DNA from 4 places in the Providencia sp. R33 genome. Region 4 is predicted to be linked to each of the others. Evidence: predicted binding sites of a transcription regulator. Region 4 holds the regulator's gene; each other region holds the start of a gene.
The links. Region 4 encodes PurR, which represses purine synthesis genes. Its sites were predicted from a motif close to CANGCAAACGTTTGCNTG; they were not measured.

Region 1 (2,209 bases), 1.3 Mb from region 4:
TGTCAGTAAACACTTGGTTGATGCTATTCAAGATACCCGGGCGGTTTTCATGGATATGCAAGAAACGGTTAGTATCTTCAGTGTGTACAGGCAGAGAAACTTCTGGGAAGTTGACCGCAGAAAGCGTTGAACCGTTATCAGAATATTTTGCCAGTTTACTCGCAACTTCTAAGCCAATGTTTTCTTGTGCTTCTTCTGTAGAGCCCCCAATGTGAGGCGTTAAAATCACATTGTCGAATTTAATCAGCTCAGAAATAAACGGGTCATTCGGGTCGTTATTTGCCGCAGGCTCACTTGGGAATACGTCAACCGCTGCACCGGATAAATGCTTGCTTTCCAGCGCCGCTGCCAGTGCAGGAATGTCCACCACTGTACCACGTGACGCATTGATAAAGATTGAGCCTGGTTTCATGCGGTCAAACTGTTCTTTAGCAAACATGTTTTTCGTGCTGGCCGTTTCTGGTACATGCAAGCTGACGACATCACTCATATTGAGTAACTCAGTCAAAGAACGCACTTGTGTAGCATTTCCTAAAGGTAGTTTATTTTCAATATCATAGAAGAAAACATTCATACCAATACCTTCAGCTAAGATCCCCAGCTGAGTACCGATATGGCCGTATCCAACGATACCAAGGCGTTTACCTCGCGCTTCAAAACAGCCTTTCGCTTGTTTTTCCCAAATACCACGGTGCGCTTGCATATTCGCTTCAGGAATACGACGTAACAACAGTAATAGCTGGCCTAATACCATCTCAGCAACGGAACGAGTGTTTGAGAATGGAGCATTAAAGACAGGGATACCGCGTTTTGCCGCAGCGTCTAAATCCACTTGGTTGGTTCCGATACAGAAGCAACCAACTGCCACTAACTTTTCAGCCGCAGCGAAAATCTCTTCAGATAAATGAGTGCGGGAACGGATACCGACAAAGCGCGCATCTTTGATCGCTTCTTTTAATTCTTCATCAGATAATGCGCTTTTATGGTATTCAATATTGGTATAACCCGCTGCTTTTAGGTTATCAACCGCGCTTTGGTGCACACCCTCTAGCAGTAAAAATTTTATTTTGTCTTTATGCAAAGATACCTTGACCATTTCCCTACCCTATCGTGAACGTTTTAAATTTGTGACAGATGAATTTGCTTGTTTGACTCATGGTTTTGCTCAACATAATTCAAGGCATATCCATACCAGCACATTCATCTACCTTGAAATCTGAAAAGAGTATACCAACATAGCAAAATTCGGCGCAGTATCAATACAACCGTTTGCTTAAGGGATGCTAAAAAGCGCGAGGAAAAAGAAGTTAAATGGTAGAAAATCAGGAGCAGTAACACAAAATAAGGATTTTTCCTGCACAATGCATATTAGTGTGAGATATATCACCAAAATCGCGAAATAATAAAAATAATGAAATAAATTTCAAATTAATGATATTTATAAAACTGGTCAATTATTTTTCAATCTACTCACTAGCCAAATACGTTAACGCCTTTTTTACGGCACAAAAAAGCCAGCAACTAAATAGTTTGCTGGCTTATAGATTAAGCAAATTAATTCATCGCAAATAATTGCGATTATAGTTTGATCGTTTTAACCCCAGCATCCGTTGTGCCCATCAGGACAACATCAGCACCACGATTAGCAAATAAGCCAACAGTCACAACACCCGCGATACCGTTAATGGTGTTTTCTAACGCAACAGGGTCAACAATACTTAAATTGTGAACATCTAAAATCACGTTGCCGTTATCAGTAACCACATTTTGACGATATTCCGGTGTACCGCCCAGTTTGACCAATTCACGTGCCACATAACTACGCGCCATTGGGATAACTTCAACAGGCAGAGGGAACTTGCCTAACACATCAACCAGTTTTGATTGATCAACGATGCACACAAAGGTTTTTGCTATCGCAGAAACGATTTTTTCACGTGTTAACGCAGCACCGCCGCCCTTGATCATATTCATATGGTGGTCGACTTCATCCGCACCATCAACGTAAACATCTAATGAGTCCACTTCATTACAATCAAAAACAGGGATACCCAATGATTTAAGTTTTTGCGTAGACGCTTCGGAGCTAGAAACGGCACCTTCAATTTGCCCTTTCATTGTTGCCAATGCATCAATAAAGTGTGATGCAGTAGACCCTGTACCGACACCAACAATTGTACCGGGTTTAACGTATTCCAGTGCTGCCCAA
Region 2 (2,209 bases), 1.6 Mb from region 4:
AACAAAAAAACACGAAAGCGCCTATTAAAAACGAAGCAAACAACGGTTTAAAAAATACCCGTGGCACGCTGGCAATGGCTCGTACTAACGACCCACACTCTGCCACTGCACAATTCTTTATCAACGTTGCCGATAATGACTTCTTAAACTTCCGTTCAGAGCGCCCAGACGGTTGGGGTTACTGCGTATTTGCTGAAGTCGTTGAAGGTATGGACGTGGTTGATAAAATCAAAGGCGTTTCTACTGGCCGCAGCGGTTTCCACCAAGACGTTCCTCGTGAAGATGTTGTGATCGAAAAAGTGACTGTCAGCGAGTAATCCTGCCTCTATGTCCACTTACATCATTGCAGATCTGCATTTGAGTGAAGATGAACCGGCGATCACCGCCGGTTTTATCAATTTTATTCAACAGCAAGCCATCCACGCCGATAGCCTGTATATTCTCGGTGATTTTTTCAATTATTGGGTGGGCGATGATGATAACACCCCGCTTCATCAACGCGTCGCAAACGAGCTAAAACAGCTCACAGCAAAAGGCATTCCTTGTTATTTCATTCATGGTAACCGTGACTTCTTAATCGGTAAACGCTATGCCGAGCAGTGTGGAATGACAATTTTACCCCAAGAAACCCTTCTCGATATTTATGATAAGCGCATTTTGATTTTACACGGTGATACCTTGTGCACCGATGATATGGCTTATCAAAACTACCGTAAAAAAGTTCACACGCCTTGGATCCAACGTATTTTTCTCACACTTCCGCTGTTTATTCGCCGTCGGATTGCGCAAAAAATGCGTCAAAACAGCCAATATGCCAGTAGCATGAAAGCGGAATCCATTATGGATGTTAATCCGCAAGCCGTTGTTGACGCACTACAAAGACACCAAGCCAAATGGATGATCCACGGCCATACCCACCGCCCTGCCATTCATGAAATCAATATTGGCGGAAAGCTACATTTTCGTGGAGTATTAGGCGCATGGCACCATGAAGGTTCTGCCTTTGTGATTAATGAACAAGGCATCGAGCTGATTTTCTTTCCCTTCGAATAACCACAGACAATTTCTTGGTCGTAAACGCGACCGTTTGCTTATTTATTAATCACGCAAACGTTTTCCTTGCTGCGTTGTCGTGATATGATCGGCTCAATTCAATTCTCCACCTTCGGGTGACGTTTTTTTCAATACAGGAAAGCACCAAATGACTGCCCAAGCTTCTGCTCAATCTGCGGCAAAAATCGCCATTGTTATGGGTTCGAAAAGTGATTGGACGACCATGCAGCACGCTGCTGATGTATTAACCGAACTCCAAATTCCTTTTCACGTCGAAATTGTCTCCGCACACCGCACACCCGATAAACTGTTTTCATTTGCCGAAACAGCCAAAGCAAACGGCTTTGATGTAATTATTGCAGGTGCTGGTGGTGCAGCACATCTACCGGGTATGTTAGCGGCCAAAACCTTAGTGCCTGTTTTTGGTGTTCCTGTACAAAGTGCCGCACTCAGTGGGGTTGATAGCTTATATTCCATCGTCCAAATGCCAAAAGGCATTCCTGTGGGCACTCTGGCGATTGGTAAAGCAGGTGCCGCAAATGCCGCATTGCTAGCGGCTCAAGTCTTAGCTATCGCTGATGAAGTTGTTTTCAAGCGCTTATCCACATGGCGTGAAACACAAACCAACGACGTACTCAATAATCCAGACCCGAGGGAAGCGTAATGAAACCCGTTTGCGTACTGGGTAACGGCCAACTGGGTCGTATGCTACGACAAGCTGGTGAGCCTCTAGGCATCGCTGTTTTCCCTGTTGGATTGGATGCTGAGCCTGAAGCGGTTCCTTATCAGCAAAGCGTGATCACCGCTGAAATCGAGCGTTGGCCTGAAACACCATTGACCAAAGAATTAGCTCGCCACAATGCCTTTATTAACCGTGATATTTTCCCGCGTTTAGCCGACCGATTTCCGCAAAAGAGCCTGTTTGATAGCTTAAATTTGTCAACCGCCCCTTGGGCACTGCTCGAATCCCCTGCACAGTGGCCTGAATTATTCGCCTCTCTGGGTGATTTTCTGATAGTCAAGCGCAGAACAGGTGGCTATGACGGGCGCGGCCAATGGCGTGTACGTCCTGGTGATGAAATCAATTTACCCGCTGAAATTTACGGTGAATGCATTGTCGAACAAGGCATCCCGTTTGACGCTGAAGTGTCTGTCA
Region 3 (2,209 bases), 1.1 Mb from region 4:
ACACCCGTAGGTGAAGTTGCAAGAGGGTCCCAATGAGACTCTTGCCATGCAATCGCAGCGAGAAGCTTCCAATCAATAACTTCAGCGTATCTTTCAAATAACGGCTGGTATTCAGGCAGCTTATTATCTATCGCCTTAATAAATGTCATCGTATCGAAATAATCGAACGATTCCACATGGCTAAAATATTTTTCATTCAGACGTGCCAATAGCTCAGTTTCATTGCCTTGATTGAAAAAGTCGAGCAGGGCAGCATTTAAGCTGTTTTCATCACCACGACGCATATACCACGTGACCGCATGATCATCGAGTAAATCAAAGGCGACAGCGATTTGTGGGTGAATGCGCTGTTGCAATGCAACTGCGATAGAGTCTTCGAGGGTATAGTCGATTTCACCATCAGCAAGCATTTCAAGAATTTGATTGGTATTGTATTTAGATGTCTCTTCCCATTTTAAGTTTGGATATTCTTTGGCGAGCTCTTTTAAGGTACTGGCGTGGGCCGTTCCAGAAGTCACAAGCAGCTTACCATTGATGTCATTAAACGATTTCGGCCGTGTTGAGCCTTTGCGATAGACCAATTGCTGAGTTACCGTCAGGTAGCTTGGGCCTGTTTTTGTCTTAGTTAATCGGTCTTTATTATACAAAAGCCCTGCAACAGCGATGTCAGCATCGCCATTTTCGAGGTCGTCAAAAATTTGCTCGAATGTTGGGCGGATAGTGATTTTAAGCTTGACCCCTAGGTACGAAGCAAAATCTTGAGCAAGTTCGTAGTCAAAACCACGAAGCTGTTTTTGCTCATCTATATAGATAAGTGGCGAGCTGACGGCACTAATACGTAATTCACCTTGTGACAGTATTTTATTAATTTGTGAATCTTGCGTATTGGGCCAGCGGATATTAAAGCCGATGACCATTGAAGCCAGTAGCGCGATAACCACGATGATTAAGTAGTTAACTTTTAAGTTATTCAAATAATAATTTCTCGTGCAATCTCTGGTGTTGTGTGATGTCTAAAAAAGAGTATGGCTAAGTAATGGTTATAATTCCAGTGGTTGGGTATTTTGCTCAACAATTATGATCGGTGCAACCTATATTATCGTATTTAGCACAGAATAATATTTAACTAATCGCTTTATTTTTAATCACGCAAACGGTTTCGTATTGATGAACATTGCTCTATAATGGGCACCGGTTTCCCTGCTTTCATGTTCAGGGCTGGCGTTTAAAAGAGAGAAATTAAGACTATGGAAATTTTGCGTGGTTCACCTGCTCTATCAGCATTTCGTATTACCCGCCTTTTGGCATTGTTTGCAGAAAAGCAACTGCCTGTAACAGATATCTATGCTGAATATATGCACTTTGCTGATTTATCAGCGCCGTTAAGTGATAGTGAGCAAGGCAAACTGAGCAGTTTGTTAAAATATGGTCCTTCTCTGACAGAGCATGACCCTTTCGGTAAACTGGTTTTAGTCACCCCACGTCCGGGTACAATTTCTCCTTGGTCATCTAAAGCAACGGATATTGCTCACAATTGTGGTCTTAGCCAAGTTAAACGCATTGAACGCGGTGTTGCCTACTACGTTCAGGGAGATGCATTAACGCAAGCACAGTGGCACGAAGTGATTGCACTGTTACATGACCGCATGATGGAAACAATTTATTCTTCTTTTGAACAGGCGGATGCCTTATTTGCACACCAACAGCCTGCACCGATGAAAACCATTGATATCATCAACGGTGGGCGTCAAGCATTAGCAACAGCAAATACAGAAATGGGCTTAGCGCTGGCGGATGACGAAATTGATTATCTGCAAGCTGCCTTCACAGGTTTAAAACGTAACCCAACAGACGTTGAGTTATATATGTTTGCGCAAGCGAACTCCGAACATTGCCGCCATAAGATTTTTAACGCAGATTGGGTCATTGATGGTGAAGAACAGCCAAAATCGTTGTTTAAGATGATTAAAAACACCTTCGAGAAAACGCCAGAGCACGTGTTATCGGCTTATAAAGACAACGCGGCTGTGATGGAAGGTTCTTTGGTGGGGCGTTTCTTCCCAGAACCAGAAGGGCGCACGTACCGTTATCATCAAGAAGACACTCACATTTTAATGAAAGTGGAAACCCATAACCACCCAACAGCTATTTCGCCATGGCCGGGTGCGGCGACAGGTTCTGGTGGGGAAATTCGTGACGAAGGCGCGAC
Region 4 (2,209 bases):
CTTTCGAGATATGGGGTTTATGCCGTGGATGTGTGTCGCAAGTCCTGAGCACCCCTTAGCGAAAATAAAGCATAGCCTAACAGATGATGAAATGCGCCAATATCCAAGTTTGTGCTTAGAAGATACGTCTCGTAGCTTACCTAAGCGCGATACTTGGGCACTGGATAACCAACGACGTTTAGTGGTTCCCTATTGGGAAAATGGTTTAGCGTGTTTGGCTAATGGGTTGTGTGTAGGGATGGTACCTGAGCATCGTGCAGCACCGTTATGCACGGAAGGCAAATTGGTGGAATTGACGCTAGCACAGCCATTTCCACCTAGCCCATGTTGTTTAACGTGGGTAGAGAAAAATACTTCTCCAGCGTTGAGTTGGTTATTAGATTATCTTGGCGATAATGAAACTCTCAACGCGGAATGGTTATCAACATAGTATCGATTATCGACGGTAGTCGATAAATGGCCCATCAGCAACAGAACGGCGCTCAACAAGGCGAGGGTGAACTTCGATAGTTTGAGCGTCTTCGCGCTTATTCACAATACGGTCTAGTAACATAGCGAAAGCCATTTGGCCTAAACGCTCTTTAGGCTGATGGATTGTTGTCAATGCAGGGGTAAAATAGCGCGCATTGCGCACATTATCGTAACCAATGATTGAAATGTCTTGTGGGACGCGTAGACCCATTTCATCTGCCGCACAGATAGCGCCCATTGCCATGATATCACCACCACAGAAAACAGCAGTAGGGCGCTGTTTATGGCTTAAAATCTGCATCATCGCTTTATAGCCTGATTCAGGCTCAAAATCCCCTTGAACAATCCACTCATCTTTTAGGGTCACTTTGGCTTCTTCCATGGCTTTTTGGAAGCCAGTCAGACGGCCAATCCCTGTATTTCGTTCAAGGGAACCTGGGATCACACCAATGTCACGGTGACCGCGGTCAATGAGATAACGCCCTGCGAGATAGCCTCCATGGAATGAATTATCGATAATGCTATCGGTGAAATCCCCGCGGGAAGTTCCCCAATCCATCACAACCATTGGGATATTACGATAATCTTCCAGCATTCCGATAAGGGTCTCTGGGTATTCGGAACACATAACCAGTAAGCCATCGACACGTTTTTGCGCCAACATCTGTAAGTAGGCTTTTTGTTTACCTAAGTTATTGTGAGAGTTACAGAGGATCAGTGTATAACCTTTTTCGTAGCAGCTATTTTCAACGGACTCAATAACTTCTGCAAAGTAAGGGGCCTCGCTTGATGTTGCTAACAAACCAATCGATTTGGTGTGATTCACTTTTAAACTACGGGCAACCGCACTAGGTGAATAATTGAGCGCTTTTATCGCAGCCCAAACTGCCGCTTTGGTATCATCTGCCACAAAGCGCGTTTTATTAATAACATGGGATACGGTAGTGGTAGAGACGCCAGCGCGTTTCGCCACATCTTTAATCGTTGCCATGGGGGAATAAAACTCCTGACCAACTATAGGTCTCTCTAAGAATTCTAGTTAAAAAATTACCTGCATATTGATGCATAGATCCTTTGCTGGCAATAATTTAGCGATTTGTTGTCGATTTTGTCTGATCTAGCGCAAAAACGAAAGAAATAATTGATGTTATAACATGTGATATAGACACTGGTTTTGCTTTTTTGGATGTGTATACTCATTAACCTTAATGTTTGTGTGGTTATAGTTAATTCAATTTTGTTAGGATGAGAGGAACTCATGGATACAGATGTTAAATATGGAATACTAGCAGCAGTGGGTTCATTAGCGATGATTATTTTCATTGCTGTACATTTATTCTAGTTGTGTTTCATCTTCATTGGGTGAATAAATAAGGGCGAGTAATAACTCGCCCTTATTCTATTGAGAAAACATATTAAATTAAGCTAAGTTTTCTTCCACGAATTTCCAGTTAACCAGCGCCCAGAAATTTTCTAAGTATTTAGGGCGAGCATTACGGTAATCGATGTAGTAAGCGTGTTCCCAAATATCAACCGTTAATACAGGTTTGTCGTCACCTGAAATAGGTGTTGCTGCGTTAGAGGTATTAACGATAGCTAAGCTACCATCTGCTTTCTTAACTAACCAAGTCCAGCCTGCGCCAAAATTTTTGGTTGCTGCATCCGTAAATTGCGCTTTAAACTCAGCGAAAGAACCAAATGCTTTATTGATAGCGTCAGCAACTTTACCTGTTGGCTG

Region 1: a site for PurR is predicted at 1,259-1,276, ahead of serA (phosphoglycerate dehydrogenase). Genes of this name have one in related genera too.
Region 2: a site for PurR is predicted at 1,104-1,121, ahead of purE (5-(carboxyamino)imidazole ribonucleotide mutase). Genes of this name have one in related genera too.
Region 3: a site for PurR is predicted at 1,147-1,164, ahead of purL (phosphoribosylformylglycinamidine synthase). Genes of this name have one in related genera too.

Annotation. Positions count from the first base shown of each region.
Region 1 covers NZ_CP072453.1:576,942-579,150, reverse strand. Annotated here, with positions in the region: gene serA (phosphoglycerate dehydrogenase) at 1-1,096, opposite strand, end outside; gene rpiA (ribose-5-phosphate isomerase RpiA) at 1,579-2,209, opposite strand, start outside.
Region 2 covers NZ_CP072453.1:315,958-318,166, reverse strand. Annotated here, with positions in the region: gene ppiB (peptidylprolyl isomerase B) at 1-317, shown strand, start outside; gene J6836_RS01500 (UDP-2,3-diacylglucosamine diphosphatase) at 328-1,053, shown strand; gene purE (5-(carboxyamino)imidazole ribonucleotide mutase) at 1,202-1,717, shown strand; gene purK (5-(carboxyamino)imidazole ribonucleotide synthase) at 1,717-2,209, shown strand, end outside.
Region 3 covers NZ_CP072453.1:784,961-787,169, forward strand. Annotated here, with positions in the region: gene mltF (membrane-bound lytic murein transglycosylase MltF) at 1-974, opposite strand, end outside; gene purL (phosphoribosylformylglycinamidine synthase) at 1,248-2,209, shown strand, end outside.
Region 4 covers NZ_CP072453.1:1,919,145-1,921,353, reverse strand. Annotated here, with positions in the region: gene punR (DNA-binding transcriptional activator PunR) at 1-430, shown strand, start outside; gene purR (HTH-type transcriptional repressor PurR) at 437-1,462, opposite strand; gene sodB (superoxide dismutase [Fe]) at 1,892-2,209, opposite strand, start outside.